DNA from 2 places in the Sagittula sp. genome. Region 2 is predicted to be linked to the other one. Evidence: riboswitches for the same ligand, from Rfam matches in the RefSeq annotation. Region 2 holds a riboswitch; the other holds the start of a gene.
What was found. Region 2 has a riboswitch for thiamine pyrophosphate ahead of thiM (hydroxyethylthiazole kinase). Riboswitches for the same ligand answer to the same signal wherever they lie in the genome.
Positions count from the first base shown of each region.

Region 1: linked by a shared signal. The riboswitch ahead of ACU0DV_RS12010 (thiamine ABC transporter substrate-binding protein) and the one ahead of thiM (hydroxyethylthiazole kinase) in region 2 are both predicted to bind thiamine pyrophosphate.

Region 1 is NZ_JBRBWD010000032.1:206,355-214,654, forward strand. Features, by position in the region: gene ACU0DV_RS11990 (PLP-dependent cysteine synthase family protein) at 18-938, shown strand; gene ACU0DV_RS11995 (DUF6653 family protein) at 928-1,437, opposite strand; gene ACU0DV_RS12000 (thiamine ABC transporter ATP-binding protein) at 1,503-2,201, opposite strand; gene ACU0DV_RS12005 (thiamine/thiamine pyrophosphate ABC transporter permease ThiP) at 2,188-3,699, opposite strand; gene ACU0DV_RS12010 (thiamine ABC transporter substrate-binding protein) at 3,675-4,661, opposite strand; TPP riboswitch at 4,702-4,812, opposite strand; gene aroC (chorismate synthase) at 4,904-6,007, shown strand; gene ACU0DV_RS12020 (methyl-accepting chemotaxis protein) at 6,017-8,143, opposite strand; gene ACU0DV_RS12025 (DMT family transporter) at 8,278-8,300, opposite strand, start outside.
Region 2 is NZ_JBRBWD010000007.1:144,428-152,727, reverse strand. Features, by position in the region: gene ACU0DV_RS01805 (VOC family protein) at 1-338, shown strand, start outside; gene ACU0DV_RS01800 (Twin-arginine translocation pathway signal) at 375-899, shown strand; gene ACU0DV_RS01795 (GMC family oxidoreductase) at 1,014-2,585, shown strand; TPP riboswitch at 2,732-2,826, shown strand; gene thiM (hydroxyethylthiazole kinase) at 2,885-3,673, shown strand; gene thiE (thiamine phosphate synthase) at 3,670-4,281, shown strand; gene thiD (bifunctional hydroxymethylpyrimidine kinase/phosphomethylpyrimidine kinase) at 4,278-5,078, shown strand; gene tenA (thiaminase II) at 5,075-5,785, shown strand; gene ACU0DV_RS01770 (beta strand repeat-containing protein) at 6,126-8,300, shown strand, end outside.

The DNA of each region.
Region 1 (8,300 bases), on a different contig from region 2:
CCACGAAAGGCCCGCCCATGCCCGTCTCTGTCCTCGACCTTATCGGCAACACGCCCCTCGTGGCGCTGACGCGCTGCCATGACGGGCCGGGGCGTATCCTGGCAAAGGCGGAGTTCCTGATGCCCGGCGGCAGCGTCAAGGACCGCGCCGCGCTGGCCATCCTAAGCGCCGCCCGCACCGGCGGACGCCTGCAGCCCGGGATGCCGGTGGTGGAGATGACGTCCGGCAACATGGGTGCAGGTCTGGCCGTCGTCTGCGCCGCCCTCGGCCATCCGTTCATCGCGACCATGTCGGCCGGCAACAGCCCCGCCCGCGCCCGCATGATGGAGGGCCTCGGCGCGCGTGTCGTGCTGGTGCCGCAGGTCGACGGCGTCCCCGGGCAGGTCACGGGCGCCGATGTCGCCGCCGCCGCGGAGGAGGCGCAGCGCCTCGCCACCACCGAAGGCGCCTTCTACGTCGACCAGTTCAACGCGACCGAGGGCATCGCCGCACACGAGATCACCGGCGCCGAGATCCTCGCCCAGGCAGACGGCCCGGTGGATGCCTTCGTCGCGGCGGTGGGCACCGGGTCCACATACCTTGGCATATCGAAGGCGCTGAAAGCCGCGAACCCCGCGACCCTCTGCGCGCCGGTCGAACCGGAAGGGAGCGAACCGCTCGCAGGCAAACCCGTGGTGAAGGCCCGACACATGCTGCAGGGCACCGGCTACGGCCTCGTGCCCCCACACTGGGATGCGGCGCTGATGGACTTCGGACTGACCGTCACCGACGCGGAGGTCACCGACTGGCACCGCCGTCTTGCCGCGCAGGAGGGGCTCTACGTGGGTTACTCCGCCGCCGCCAATGTCTGCGCCGCGGCCAAGCTGCTGGCGTCGGGCCGTCTCGCGCGCGACGCGACCGTGGTGACGGTGCTCTGCGACACGGGTCTCAAATACTGACCGTCTGCCGTCCCGCTGCCTGCAGATCGCGGCGGGCGCGCACCATCACGTCCATCAGCCACAACTTGCCGCCCATGGCGAGGACAAGGCCCACCAGCGTCAGGGCGACGTTCAGCCAGACCAGCCCGACGATCAGCAACACGCTCCCGATGCCGCTGGCCCCGGTCAGAAGGCGCACCATGGTCCGGTGATGCGCCACCTCCGGGGCGTCGCCCTGTGCCAGCCAGTCCCGCTCACCCAACACCGCCTGCGTCATCCAGGCGTCGGTTGTTCGGGGCACCGGGAACAGCCGTGGGTTCAGCCAGACCCACAGCAGCACGGCGGCGACGGGCAGCAGCGCCCAAGGTCCGATCCACACGCGACTCCAGATCGCCAGCGCCAGCAGCGGCAGGATCGTGACGCGCGACCACGCGCTCCACGGGTTGGCATGGCGCGCCCATGTGGCCTCGTCCATGCCCATCACCCGCTCGGAAAGCCGGAATGACGCCCGTCTGTCCATGCTCTCTTACCCCCGCACCTTTGTTGGCCCGAGGATAACCGGACCGGCGGACAGACGGGAACCCCTCACTCCCCGAGATAGTCCCGGAACGCGGGCGGTGGCGCGGCAAAGAAGGCCTCTGTCGACACCGGTGCATGCACCCTGCCGTCCGCCACCAGCACGACCTCCTCGGCAAAGGCGCGTGCATCGCCCGGGTCGTGCGTGACCATGATCGTCAGCGCGCCAAGGCTTGCGCCGACCTCGCCCACCAGCGCCAGCATCTCGCGCTTGAGGCCAGGGCCGAGCGCGGCGAAGGGTTCGTCCAGCAGAAGGATCGGCCGGGCCATCAGCAGTACGCGCGCAAGGGCCGCCCGCGATTGCTGCCCGCCCGACAGCGTGCCGGGCTTGCGCGCCGCCATACCCTCCAGCCCCACACGCCGCAGCGCCTCCTCGATGCGCGCGGTGTCCTCCGGGCCGGGGCGCCTTCCGTCCGGGCGCAGCACCAGCCCGAGGTTCCGCTCCACGTCGAGATGCGGGAAGAGGTTGCCGTCCTGGAAGAGGATCGACACCGGGCGCTTCTCGGGCGGCACCGTCGTCAGGTCGCGCCCGTCCCAAAGTATGCAGCCGCTCCGTGCGGTCCTGAACCCGGCCAAGAGGTCGAGCAGCGTGGACTTGCCCGCCCCGGACGGCCCCAGCACCGCGACACGCCGCCCCGGCGATAATGACAGATCGGCCGACAGCGTGGTGCCATCCATGTCGGCGTGCAGTGCCTCAAGCGTCAGCAAGGCGCCCTCCCCGGTCGAGCATGACAAACGCGCCAAGGCTGAGCCCCAGCAACAACAGGGCCGCGCCCGCCGCAGCCTCCATCTGGTAGGACCCCATCAGCCGGTAGACCTGCAGCGGCAGCGTCGCCCGGTCCGGGTCCGCGAAAAGCGCGATGACCCCCAGGTCGCCCATCGCCAAGGCCGCCACCAGCCCCGACGCGAACCCCAGCGGACGGCGCAGGCGGGGCAGCCAGACCAGCCACCACCACGCCAAGCCCGTCATGCCCAGCGAGGCGCGCAGCCGGCCAAAGCCGGATTCCACCGCCTCTGCCTGCGGGACGATGATCCGCAGCGCGAAGGGCAGCCCCATCAGCGCATTGACCAATGCCGTCACCGGCAATGCCATGCTGAACGGATTGACGAAGGGCCGCAGCATCAGGAAAAGCCCGGTGCCCAGCACCAGCGGCGACACGGCGATGGCCGCCAGCGCCAGAAGCTCTCCGCGCCGGTTGGCGAGCGCCATGGCCCAGGCCATGCACAGCACAGTGGAGGCCAGCGCCACGGCGATCGAATGTCCCGCCGCGCGGAAGGTGTCCGGCCCCAGCAACAGCAAGCCGGGCGCCCCCCGTGTCAGGACAGTGCCCAGCGGCACCAGCAGGAACAGCGCCGCCGCCACGATCCAGGCGTAGTCCACGCCCCGGACCCAGCCCCTGCCGTCGCTGCGCGGCACGATGCGGTCTCGGCCCACGCCGAACCCTTCGCCCCGCGCGATCTTCAGCGCCGCCAGCCCGGCGACCAGACCGAGCGCAAGCTGCACCAGGGCCAGGACCGACGCCCGCCCGAGGTCGAAATCGAATCGCATCGCCTGGTAGATCGCCAGCTCGACGGTCGTCGCACGCGGCCCGCCGCCAAGCGTCAGCGCCACGGCAAAGGACGTCAGGCAGATCACGAAGATCACCACGAAGGCGCCGGGCGCCACGCGCAGCACGACCGGCGCGTCGATCACCCGCCACATCGCTCCGCGCGACAGGCCGAGCGAGGCCGCAAGGCGCAGCCGCTCGCCCGGCACCGCCTGCCAGCCGTTCAGCAGCATCCGGACGGCAAGGGGCAGGTTGAAGAACACATGCGCCAGCACCACGCCATGGAACCCGTAAACATCGACCAGCGGCAGGCCGAGTGCGCCCAGCATGCCGTTCACCAGTCCGTTCCGGCCGAAGACCGCGATCAGGCCCATCACCGCCACGATCACCGGCAGGATGAACGGCGCCCCCATAAGCGCGACCAGCGCCGCGCGTCCGGGAAAGCGTTGCCGCATCAGCGCCCGCGCGACCGGCATGGCCAGTGCCACGCTGACCGCCGCCGAGATCGCCGCCTGCACAAGCGTGAAGCGCAGCGCGGCGAGGTCGCCGGGCGCAAGCGCACCAAGCCCCCCGGCCCGCAGCAGCACAACCGCGACCGGCCCAAGCGTCAGCGATGCAAGGGCCGCGCCCGCGATCAGCGGGAGAGCGCGCGCCGCCATTCCTCGATAGCCTCGTCCCTGAGCGCCGCGGCCTCGTCCTCGGAATAGAAGATCACCTCTTCCGGCAGGTCGAGCTGCTGGAACCCTTCCGGCCATTCGTCCTTCGGCAGAGCGGCCGGGATCGACCAGTTGCCGGTCGCGATCATCGACTGGAAATCGTGGCTGAGGATGAAATCCATGAACTGTTGCGCCAGTTCCGGCTGGTCGCTGCCCGCGACCTTCGCCGCCAGTTCGACCATGAAGTAATGACCCTCGGGGAAGATCGCCGCCTTCTTTGTCTCGTCGCCCTCGGCGATGATGTGATAGGCGGGCGAAGTCGTGTAGCTGAGCACCATGTCGGCCTCGCCATCGGTGAACAGCCCGTAGCTTTCCGACCAGCCCTTCGTCACGGTGACGATGTTCGGCGCCAGCGCCTCCCAGAAGGTGCCTGCCTCCTCGCCGTAGACCGACTTGATCCACAGCACCAGCGCAAGGCCGGAGATCGAGGTGCGCGGGTCCTGGATGACGATGCGCACGTCTTCGGGCAGCGTCTCCATCGCTTCGAGCGAGGCCGGCGGCTCCATCTTCGTGGCGTCGTAGACAAACGCCGTGTGCCCGTAGTTGAACGGCAAGAAGACCTCGTCGGTCCAGTCCAGCGGCAGGGTCAGCGGCGACAGGTCGACCCCGTGCGGCGAGAAGAGGCCGCTTTCCCGCGCCTTCTGCGTGACATCGGTGTTCAGGCCGATCACCACGTCGGCTTCGGTCCGGTCGCCTTCAAGCATGATGCGGGGCAGCAGCTCGCCCGGCTTGAACTGCAGGTCGCAGCCGCACTGGGCCTCGAACAGTTCCTCGATCTTCGGGCCCGGGCCCCACTCCGAGACGAAGTAGTCCGGGGCATAAACAGTCAGAACCTCCTGCGCAGCGGCAGCCGTGACGGCGCCGGTGGCAAGAAACAATCCCGCTGCAAAAGTGAAGGTCTTCATCATCTTCCTCCAAGTTTCGCTCACGAGAGGGCAAGATTCGGAGTCAGACCGATACCTTCCCTCCGCCGGTGCTAACCGGTTCAGGTTCAACGGGTTGATGCGGCTACGCAAATCTCAGGCGGATCGTGCTCCGCCACCCCGAGGTAGGGCGGACCCTAGGGCTGTGCGCTCCGGCTGGCAAGGCGAAACCCCTTGAGCGCCCGCGCGCCCTGCCCTAGGACACCGCCCAAAGGAGACCGCCCATGAGCCTCAACACCTTCGGCCATATCTTCCGCGTCACGACATGGGGCGAAAGCCACGGCCCCGCGCTGGGGGCAACCGTCGACGGCGTGCCGCCGGGGGTGGAGATCGACGAGGCGATGCTTCAGCGCTGGCTGGACAAGCGCAAGCCCGGGCAGAACAAGTACACCACGCAGCGGCGCGAACCGGACGCCGTGCGCATCCTGTCGGGCACGTTCGAGGGGCGCACCACCGGCACCCCGGTCCAGCTGATGATCGAGAACACCGACCAGCGGTCGAAGGACTACGGCGACATTGCCCAGAAGTTCCGGCCCGGTCACGCCGACATTACCTATTTCCAGAAGTACGGCATTCGCGACTATCGCGGCGGCGGCCGGTCCTCCGCGCGGGAGACGGCCGCGCGCGTGGCGGCGGGCGGTCTGGCACGGGCGGCGCTGAACGCCTTGGCCCCGGATGTGGAGATCCGCGGCTACATGGTGCAGATGGGCCCGCGGAAGGCGGACCCCGCCCGCTACGACGATGCGCAGATCGAGCAGAACCCGTTCTGGTGTCCGGACGCCGAGACGGCGGAAGACTGGGCGGGCTACCTCGACGACCTGCGCAAATCCGGCGACAGCGTCGGTGCAGTGATCGAGGTCGTGGCACGCGGTGTGCCCGCCGGTCTCGGGGCGCCGGTCTACGGCAAGCTCGACACCGATCTGGCCGCCGCGATGATGTCGATCAACGCGGTGAAGGGCGTCGAGATCGGCGAGGGCATGGCAGCGGCGGCGCTGACCGGATCCCAGAACGCCGACGAGATCTTCATGTCCAACACCGGGCCGCGCTACAGTTCGAACCACGCGGGCGGCATCCTTGGCGGCATCTCGACCGGACAGGAGATCGTCGTGCGCTTCGCGGTGAAGCCGACTTCGTCGATCCTGACGCCGCGCAAGACCATCACGCTGACCGGCGAGGAGACGGAGATCGTCACGAAGGGCCGTCACGACCCTTGCGTCGGCATCCGCGCGGTCCCGGTGGGCGAGGCCATGATGGCCTGCGTCATCCTCGACCACCTGCTGCTGCATCGCGGCCAGATCGGCGACGCGGGCGGACGTATCGGCGGCTGAACCGCCGGATCAGAACTCGTCCCAGCTGACCGGGCCGGAGGCGGCAGAGACCACTTTTTTCGGTGCGGGGGACCGCGCCGCGGCGGGCGCGTTGACCGCCACCTTTTCTTCTTGGACTTCGACCGGGCGGGGATCGACGTTCTCCCCCTCCCAGCTGCCATGCAGCAGGCGTTCTTTCTGTTCGGCAGAGGTCCCGTCGTCGGCCCTGTCACGGCCACGAGATGCGCCGCCCTTTGCGCCTGACGTGCCCGCACCGGCGTCCGCTGTGTCATCGGAGCTTACGGCCTCAGACTTGATGGCAGGGCGACGGGCCCCGGTGCCAACCCGGGTCTCCAAAGGGGTCTCAAGCGTGAAATCCATTCCGAAGAGTTCCGGCACACCCGGCGGGACGGAGGTGGATGCGGATACTTCCGTCCCGCCAGTGAATTGCGCCAGAAGGTCGGACAGGCGCGTCGCCTCGACCGTCAGTTGTTGGCTCGATGCGCTGGTCTGGTTGACCATGGCGGCGTTGTGCTGGGTCACCTTGTCCAGTTCGGCGATGCCAACGTTGATCTCCTGAACGCCGCCCGCCTGTTCGCGCGCCATCCGTGCGATCGACGACACGAGGCCGGAGACCTCCGACACGCTGTCCACGATGTGCGACAGGGTCTGGCTGGTTTCCTGCACGAGCCGCTCGCCGTCCTCGACCTGGTCGACGCTGTTCATGACGAGCTCCTTGATCTCGCCCGCGGAGGCGGACGCGCGCTGCGCCAGCCCCCGCACTTCGGAGGCGACCACGGAAAACCCCTTGCCCGATTCGCCCGCGCGCGCCGCCTCGACCCCGGCATTGAGCGCCAGCAGGTTGGTCTGGAAGGCGATGTCGTCGATCACCGTGATGATCTGGCTGATCTGTTCTGAGCTTTTCGCGATGGAGCTCATGGCTTGCAGGGCGCGGGCCATGACCTCGCCGCCTTCCTCTGCGCGCCGCCTGCCCTCGACGACCTTTTCGTCGGCGTCCCTGGCCTTGTCCGCCGCCGATTGAACGCCGCTCGACAAGGCGTCTAGGGCCGCGGCGGATTCCTCAAGCGTCGCGGCCTGCACCTCTGCACGGCGCGACATCTCCTCCGACATACCGGACAGCTCGGTTGCGTTGCTCCGCACGGTCTGGGTGCTGTCGCGCAGCGAGGCGACCAACGTTTCGAGCGCCTGCGTCAGGTCGTTGAAATCGCGGCACAGCTTGACGTAACTCTCGCCGAGATCCTCCCAGTCCTCCGCTTCGATCCGCTGCCCCAGCTTGCCGCCGCGCAGCTGGCTCATGGAGACACCGAGCGCCTGGAAGAGGTCGATCCTGCGACCGTTTTCGGCCCGCGTACGCTCTTCGGCGCGTTCGGCATCGACCAGCTTTCGGCGCAAGTCCTCGAGCGCGCGGGCGATGGCGCCAACCTCGTCCCCGCGGTCCCGATCCTCGATCGGGCTGTCGTAATCGTTCTGGACCAGGCGGCCGATCCGCTCCCGCGCACGTTCGATCGGCTGGGAAAGCTGGCGCCCGAAGAAATACGCGAGGAGTATGCCCGCGGCGGCGGCAAAGCTGTTCGCCAGCAGGATGCGAAGTTCGGCAGACTCGAGCGTCGTTTCCGCCTCTGCACGGGCCGAGGCCGCCGCGTCGTTGATCGAGTCCATGAGGTCACCGACATGCTGCTCGGCGGTGTCGAGTTTCGGCAGGATGTCCCGGCGGATCGTGTCGAGTCGACCGAAGAGCGCCTCGCTCTGCGCCTCTTCGAAATACTGCGGGATCTGCTCCAACGCGATCCGGACGCCTTCCAGTTGCGAGCGGGCGAAGGTGTGCCTCTCCGACGGCTTGGTGAACAGCGCCTCCGCCGCGGCGAGGTTTGTCAGAGACGCGGCATAACCCTCCGCAAACGTTTCCCAATTGCCGTCCGGTGCCACTCCGAACAGCAGAAGGTTGGACACGGATTCGTCGATTTCCTCCATCAGGGCATTCAGCGCCGCGCTCTCCTCGGATGTGTTGTTGCCGCTCTGGATCACGGCGCCCAGCTGGCGTTGGGTGACCCAGCCAAATCCGGACACCACCAGCAGCGACCCGACGAGAACCGCGGCCAGGAGGAAGATCTGCAGTCGAATGGAGAGCCGGCTCATGCTGTACCTCGCGTCGATGGCTGGCACGCGGGGACAGAAAACTCCGCCCCACGGCCCTGGCGCGACCCTAGATGCGATGGGTAAACAAAACCTGCCGCCGCCTTCGGCAAACTGCCGTGGTTTTCGCAGGTTTTTTAGCTGTCGCGCGGCACGGGGG
Region 2 (8,300 bases):
TCTACCGCAAGGCCTTCGGGCTGGAAATCGCCGACCGGCTGGATTTCCCGGAGTTCACGCTCGTCTACCTGAGCAACGACGAAACCGGCTTCGAGGTCGAACTCACCGTCAACAAGGGCCGGACAGAGCCCTACGACCTCGGCGACGGCTACGGCCACCTCGCCGTGTCGGTCGACGATCTCGATGCCGAACATGCCCGTTTCGAGGCCGAGGGCCTCGCCCCCCGCAAGCTTGTCGAATTCGCGCCCGCCGGTGAACTGGTCGGCCGCTTCTTCTTTGTCGCCGATCCCGACGGCTACCAGATCGAAGTGCTCGAACGCTCGGGGCGCTTCAAGTGACGCACTGACCCAGATTTTTTCAAGGGAGGAGACCACATGAACACCAACAGCAGCCCCAGGGGGCTCACACGCCGGCAGTTGCTGTCCCGCGCCAGCGCCGCCGGTGCCGCCTTTGTCGCGGGGGCGGGCTTCATCGCCGCGCCGGACGCGGCCTGGGCCTACGAGACCACGCATCTCGACTCCCAGGTCTTCGCGACGCTGGTGCAGATGGCGCGCGACATCTACCCGCACGACCGCATCCCCGACGCCAACTACGTCGAGGCGGTGAAGGGCTATGACACGCCGGAAACCGCGGTGGCGATCACGGCGGGCATCGCGGCGCTGGATGCGGCCGCCCGGGGCAAGGGCTTTGCGTCCTACATCGACACCGGCTGGGAACGCGACCGCGTGGATATCCTGCGCGGCATGGAGGAGAGCGCGTTCTTCCAGCAGGTCCGGGGTGGGCTCGTGACCGGGCTCTACAACCAGAAATCGGTCTGGCCGATCTTTGGCTACGAGGGGGAGAGCTACTCGCAGGGTGGCTACATCGACCGCGGCTTCGACGACATCAACTGGTTGTAATCGGCGGCCATCCTCCCGCCCCGCCTCTCCCGCCGAACGCCGTGCCAGATGCGCAGGGCCCCTTCGACGGATGCAGAAGCGAGACGAGAGGCCGGCTCCGGGAGGAGAATGAACATGACTGCACCCTTTGATCTCAACGACGATAGCGTTGTCGTCATCATCGGCACGGGGGCCGGTGGCGGCACGCTGGCCAACGAACTGGCCCAGAAGGGCATCAGCGTCGTCGCGCTGGAAGCGGGCGGCCGCTACCTGCCCGAGGACTATGTCAACGACGAGTGGGAAAGCTTCGGCCAACTCGCCTGGACCGATCCGCGCACCACGTCCGGCGACTGGCGCGTGGCGAAGGACTTCAGCGGCCTGCCCGCGTGGATCGTCAAGGCCGTGGGCGGCACGACGACCCACTGGGCCGGCGCCTCGCTGCGGTTCCAGGATCACGAGTGGAAGGCCAGGACCACCTACGGCGACGTGACCGGCGCCAACCTGCTCGACTGGCCGATCGACGCCGCCGAAATGGCGCCGTGGTACGACAAGGCCGAGGAGAAGATGGGCGTGACCCGCACGGGCAACCGCCCCGGCCTACCCGGCAACAACAACTACAAGGTGTTCGAGGCGGGCGCCAGGGCGCTTGGCTACACCGAGGTCCACACCGGCCGCATGGCGATCCAGACCCGTGACGACGGCGACCGCATCCCCTGCCAGCAGACCGGCTTCTGCTTTCAGGGCTGCAAGTGGGGCGCCAAGTGGTCGACGGCCTACACCGAGGTCCCGGCAGGCGAGGACACCGGCAACCTCGAAGTGCGCGAGCGCGCCCATGTGGCCCGCATTCTGCACGACGACAGCGGCAAGGTGACGGGCGTCGAGTACTTCGACGCGGACGGCAACCTGCAGATGCAGAAGGCACGGATCGTCTGCGTCGCGGGCAACTCCTTCGAAAGCCCGCGCCTGCTGCTGAACTCCGCCTCGTCGATGTTCCCGGACGGCCTCGCCAACAGCTCTGGCCAGGTGGGGCGCAACTACATGCGGCACATGACCGGATCGGTCTATGCGACCTTCGACAAGCCGGTGCGCATGTGGCGCGGCACCACCATGGCGGGCATCGTGCAGGACGAGGCGCGGCACGATCCGTCGCGCGGCTTCGTCGGCGGCTACGAGCTGGAAACCCTGTCGCTCGGCATTCCGTTCATGGCCGCCTTCCTCGACCCCGGCGCCTGGGGGCGGGAGTTCACCTCGGCCCTCGACAGCTACGAGAACATGGCCGGGATGTGGATCGTCGGCGAGGACATGCCGCAGGAGACCAACCGCGTCACCCTGAACCACGATGTCACCGACCAGCACGGTCTGCCGGTGGCCAACGTCCACTTCAGCGACCACGCCAACGACAAGGCGATGCGCGCCCATGCTTACAAGCAGGGCATCGCCATGTACGAGGCCGTGGGCGCGACCCGCGTGTTCCCGACGCCGCCCTACCCGTCCACGCACAACCTCGGCACCAACCGGATGTCCGAGAACCCGCGTGACGGCGTGGTGAACAAGCACGGTCAGACCCACGACATCGCGAACCTGTTCATCTCGGACGGCTCGCAGTTCACCACCGGCGCGGCAGAAAACCCGACGCTGACGATCGTGGCGCTGGCGATCCGGCAGGCGGATCACATCGCCGCCGAGATGTCGCGCGGCACGCTCTGACGCAAAGCTGATCCCCGGACCGGGCGCGGCCCTGCTGCGCCCGGTTCTGTTTTTCCGGCCCCGCCCGGATGCCTCCTTCCCCTGCCACCCGCAGAAAATCCGATCCGGGCGATTGACGCGCACCGTGACGGATGCAAGTGTCCCCGCACTAGCGACAGGGGCGCTCGGGAAACCGGGCTGAGACGTACCCTTCGAACCTGAACCGGATAATGCCGGCGGAGGGAGGCGCAGCGGAACGTCCGGGCTCTGCCCTGTCCTTCGTCCGATGTCTTCCATGCCGTCCGGCAAAGGAGGACACGATGCAGACACCGGACACATACCTCGACCACATGCGCGCCACCGCACCGCTGGTGCAGAACATCACCAACTTCGTCGCGATGAACGTCATGGCGAACGTCATGCTCGCCGCCGGCGCGTCGCCCGCCATGGTGCACGCACAGGAGGAGGCGGCCGAATTCGCCGCCATCGCCAGCGCCCTGACCGTCAACATCGGGACACTGTCGCCCGCATGGACAGACGCCATGCAGACCGCCGCCAAGGCCGCCAACGACCGTGGCAAACCATGGGTGCTCGATCCTGTCGCCGTCGGCGCAACCACCTACCGGCGGGAGGTCGGCGCAAAGCTCCTCGCCCTGAACCCCACCGTCATCCGCGGCAACGCCTCCGAGATCATCGCCCTCGCCGGTGAGGGCGCCTCCGGCAAGGGGGTGGATGCGGGCGACGCGGTCTCGCAGGCCTCGGACGCAGCCGTCCGCCTCGCGCGCCGGACCGGGGGCGTGGTGGCCGTGACGGGGGCTGCGGACCTCGTGACCGACGGCACCCGCTTTGCAGAGGTCGAGAACGGCCACCCGCTCATGCCGCGCATCACCGCGCTGGGATGTTCCCTGACCGGCATCGTCGGCGCCTTCATCGCCGGTCAGGACCCGTTCGAGGCGACGGTGGCCGCGCTGGCCTACTACGGCCTCGCCGGAGAGAGGGCGGGCGAAAAGGCGAAAGGCCCGGGATCGTTCCAGGTGGCCTTCCTCGACGCGCTCTACACGCTCGACGGGCAGGACCTGGCGCGCGGCGCGCGGATCATCCGGCCATGATCCCGCCGCTCTGTTTCGTCACCGACGCCACGGCCCCTGCCCCAGTCCCAGCGCAGGCAATCGCGGCGGCACAGGGCGGCGCGGGCTGGATCCAGCTCCGCGACAAGACCCGGTCCGACGCCGATCTCCTGCCGCTCGCCCGTGAGCTGAAGGCGGCACTCCTGCCCCTCGGCGCCCGGCTGATCGTCAACGACCGGGTGGAGGTGGCCGTCGCCGCCGGCGCCCACGGCCTGCACATCGGTCAGGGCGACGGCGACCCCGCCGCCATCCGGGCGCGCATCGGGCCGGACATGATCCTCGGGCTGTCGGTCGAGCACGCGGACCAACTGGCGGCCGTTCCGGAGTGCGTCGATTACCTCGGCGTCGGGCCGGTCTACGCCACCGGGTCGAAGCCCGATCACGCCACCCCCATCGGCATCGACGGCTTTGCAGCCATCGCCGCCCGCACCGCGCTGCCCTGCATCGCCATCGGCGGCCTGACCGCCCGAGACGCCGCCGCGCTGAAGGCGGCGGGCGGGCACGGCATGGCCGTCGTCTCCGCCATATCGCGGGCCGCCGACATGACCGGCGCGGCCCGCGCCCTCTGCGACGCATGGAGGACGACATGATCCCCAACATCCTCTCCATCGCGGGCTCTGACCCCTCCGGCGGCGCGGGCATACAGGCCGACATCAAGGCGATCTCCGCCATGGGCGGCTATGCCATGACCGCGATCACCGCGCTGACCGTGCAGAACACAAGGGGCGTCACCGGCGTCAGCCTCTGCGACACGGGGCTGATCGCCGCCCAGATCGCCGCCATCCGCGCGGACATCCACATCCACGCCGTCAAGATCGGGATGCTCGGCGACGCCGCCATCATCGAGACGGTGACCAAGGGCATCGACGGGCTCGACTGCCCCGTGGTGCTGGACCCGGTGATGGTCGCCAAGGGCGGCGACCGGCTGCTGCAGGAACCGGCGGTCAAGGCGCTGTGCGCCATGCTGCCCTGCGCCACGGTCATCACCCCGAACCTGCCGGAGGCCGCCGACCTCCTCGACTGGCCGGAGGCCACGACCCGCGCGGAGATGGTCGCACACGCCCGCGCCCTCCTCGACCTCGGGCCGCGCGCCGTGCTGCTGAAGGGCGGCCACCTGCCCGGCGACACCAGCCCGGACCTGCTGGCCACCCGCGAGGGGGAGACCTGGTTCGACGCCCCGCGCAGCCCGACCCGCAACACCCACGGCACCGGCTGCACCTACGCCTCCGCGCTGGCCACGGCGCTTGGCGCGGGCCTGCCGCTCGACCGGGCGGTGGACCGGGCCAAGCGCTACATCGGCGCGGCCATCGCTGCGGCGGACAGGCTGCGCGTCGGCTCCGGCCACGGGCCGGTCAATCACTTCTACCATATGGATACCTCGAAATGACCTTCACAGACGACCTTGCCGCACAGACCCTCTCGCTCCGGCAGCAGATCCACGACATGCCCTTCAACACGGAAATGGCGACCGGACACCTGCGCCGGGATGTCTTTCAGGGCTACATCGTGCAGGACGCGCTCTACCTCGAAGGGTTCGCCCGGGCGCTGTCGCTTGCCGCCGCCAAGGCGCCCGACTCCGCCGCCGTCGCGCAGCTTGCCGGGTCCGCCGCCGGTGCCATCGCGGTGGAGCGCGAACTCCACACGCATTACATGGACCGTTTCGGCGTGACAGAGGCGATGCTGGCCCGGATGGCCCCCTCTGCCGCCTGCGACCACTACGTGTCCTTCCTGCTGAGAACAGCGGCCCTCGGCCCCTTTGCGGAGGCGGTGGCCGCCCTCCTGCCCTGCTTCTGGATCTATCGCGACGTGGGCCGCGACATCGCGACCCGCAGCGCGCCGGACAATCCCTATGCGGCGTGGATCGACACCTATTCCGGCGAGGCCTTCGACGAAAGCGTCGCCCGGATGATGGCCCTGACCGACCGGCTGGGCGCAGAGGCGGACGGCCCCGCCCGGGCGCGCATGTCGGAGGCCTTCGAACGGGCGTGCTGGCACGAATGGCGGTTCTGGGACAGCGCCTACCGGATGGACGGCTGGACGCAGCCCGCAGACATGCCCGCGCCCGGCCAGCGGGCCGCTGCCCCGACGGCCTGAACGCCACGGGGCGGAGCGTTTCGCCCGCTCCGCCCCACCCGCTTTCCGCGCGGTGCAGACCGCCACCCCGCGAATCCACGCCTCCGCCACGCAGGTCGACGTACCGCCGGGCAGCGCCGCAAGGAACGTCTTCCGCGGCAGCGGGACGACATAATACCCCGATATGAAAACGAAACATTAATTAACGCATTCACAATAAAGCTGATAACCTTTTCACGAGAATAAAATCCCGCCTCGCCCCTGCCGAGGCATTTCAGAACAGCCTTGAATTCCGTCTGTTTCCCGCAACCGGGCAACTTGAGCATTTACCCGCACCCTCCACCGGAAGGTTCATTTCAGCATGGCGTACACCACCCCCCCGGCCCCGATCGATTTCCAGACCATGCTCGAGGCCGGAACCACCTTCGATACAGTCAACCGGATCGGAGACGATGTCTCCCAGGTCGTCGCCGTGAACGACAATGGCGATTTCGTCGTGGCGTGGTCCTACATTTATTCCGCGTCGGATTCCGACGTCGTGTTCCAGGAATACAACGCCGACGGTACGCCCAAGGGGGTGGCTCATACGGTCGCCGACAGCGCGGGTGCCGAAACGGTCACCGACATCGCCTATGCCCCTGACGGAACGGTCCTTGTCGTCTACAGCTCGGTGACGAGCGGTATCGAGAACGTCTTCGTCCAGCGGGTCACAACCACCGGCACCCGCATCGGATCCGCGATCCAGGTGGAAAGCGACGCGGCGACGGTGGCCAACAAGGACCAGTCGAACGGCAAGATCGCGGTATTCGACAACGGCGATTACGCGGTGGTGTACCAGAACGCGTTCTCCAGCACCGACAAGGATGTCCGCCTGCGCCTGTTCAATGCCGACGACACGGCAAAGGCTGCGTCGCAGTACGTCTCCACGGCAGCGTCCGACCAGTCTGATCCGGACATCGCCGCGCTCGCCAGCAAGGACACGGGCGACGGCAGCTTTGCCTTCGCGGTGACCCTGACACAGGAAGAGGTGGACAACACCGGGTCGCCCAACGATGTCTCGCTCTACCGGTACGATTTCGACGGGACGCTTCTCGGCAACACGACCGTGAACACCGTCACGAACCGGTCGGAGGGCAACTCTGCCGTCGCCGTGGACGCGGACGGGCGGATCTACGTGGCCTTCGGCTCCACCGACGGCGCGACCGGAGGTCAGGTCTTCTATCGGCGCTTCGAATCGAACGGGACCGCCGTGGACGCAAGCCAGGTCTTCGTCACGTCGACACAACTGCCGCTGCCGAACACCGATATCGACGTCAGTGACGACGGACGCTTCGTCCTCGCCTTTGACGGTTTCACCACCCAGAACGTCACCGTCAAGATGTATGCGGCCGACGGGACCGCCGACACCACCCGCGGCTTCGACGGTACCGGCAGCGAGCTTGGCCCGTCGGTCGCCATCACCGCCGACGGCGCGCGGACGGTCGTGGCGGCGCTGAGCGACATCGGACTGACGTACGACGAAGCCCGCTTTTCCGTCTACGAGGGCATAGGCTTCCAGGCCGGCACCGGCGGCAGCGACACTCTGGTCGGCACGGACCTCGGCATAGACCAGAAGGATCACCTCGTCGGGGGAAGCGGCGACGACACCCTGACCGGCGGAGAAGGCGCAGACACCCTGGACGGCGGCGGCGACGACGACAGCGTGGCCGGCGGCGCCGGTGACGACCTGATCATCGGCGGGACGGGCTCCGACATGATCGATGGCGGTGCCGACACCGATACGCTCGACTACTCCGCTCTGTCCGGCTCTGTGATCGTGGATGCCAACTCCGGCGAGAGCCAACATTCCCTCGGGGACCTCGACAATTTCACAAGCATCGAACGCTTCATCCTGACCGGTTCCGGCGACGTGTTTTTCGGCGATTCCGGCGATATGTTCGTCAGCGCACTCGGCGGCAACGATCACCTGACAAATGGCCCGGGACGCGACACCCTTCTCGGCGGGTCCGGGAACGACACCATCAATTTCATATATGGCGACGGCCAGTCGGGGCAGAGCTTAGATGGCGGTCCGGACACCGACACGTTGTTCTTCGACGGTAATCTTCCCTACAGCAGCTTCAACCTGCGCGATGACACCGTGGTCGGCTTCGAAGTCATTACGGTCGATCAGAATTTCGGGTATCCCGGCGCGCCGACCCGCATTTCAATGACGGCAGCGCAGATCAGCACGATCAACACGGTCGAGGTCCTCAAGATCGGTAGCGATCTCGTCGGCCTCGACCTCCATATCTACATGGAGGACACCACGGCGCTCGATCTCTCGGCCGTCTCGATCTCGACCATGTCAGACGCGGACGGCACCGGCTTCTCCATCTTTGGCGATGACGACGCCGAAAGCGTGACCGGGACGGCTCTGGGCGACAACATCCGGACCCAGGGCGGCGAGGACACGATCGACGCCCTGGGCGGCGACGACACGATCGAGCTCGGCGGCGGCGGGTCCTACTCGGGCGGAGACGACGACGATCTCTTC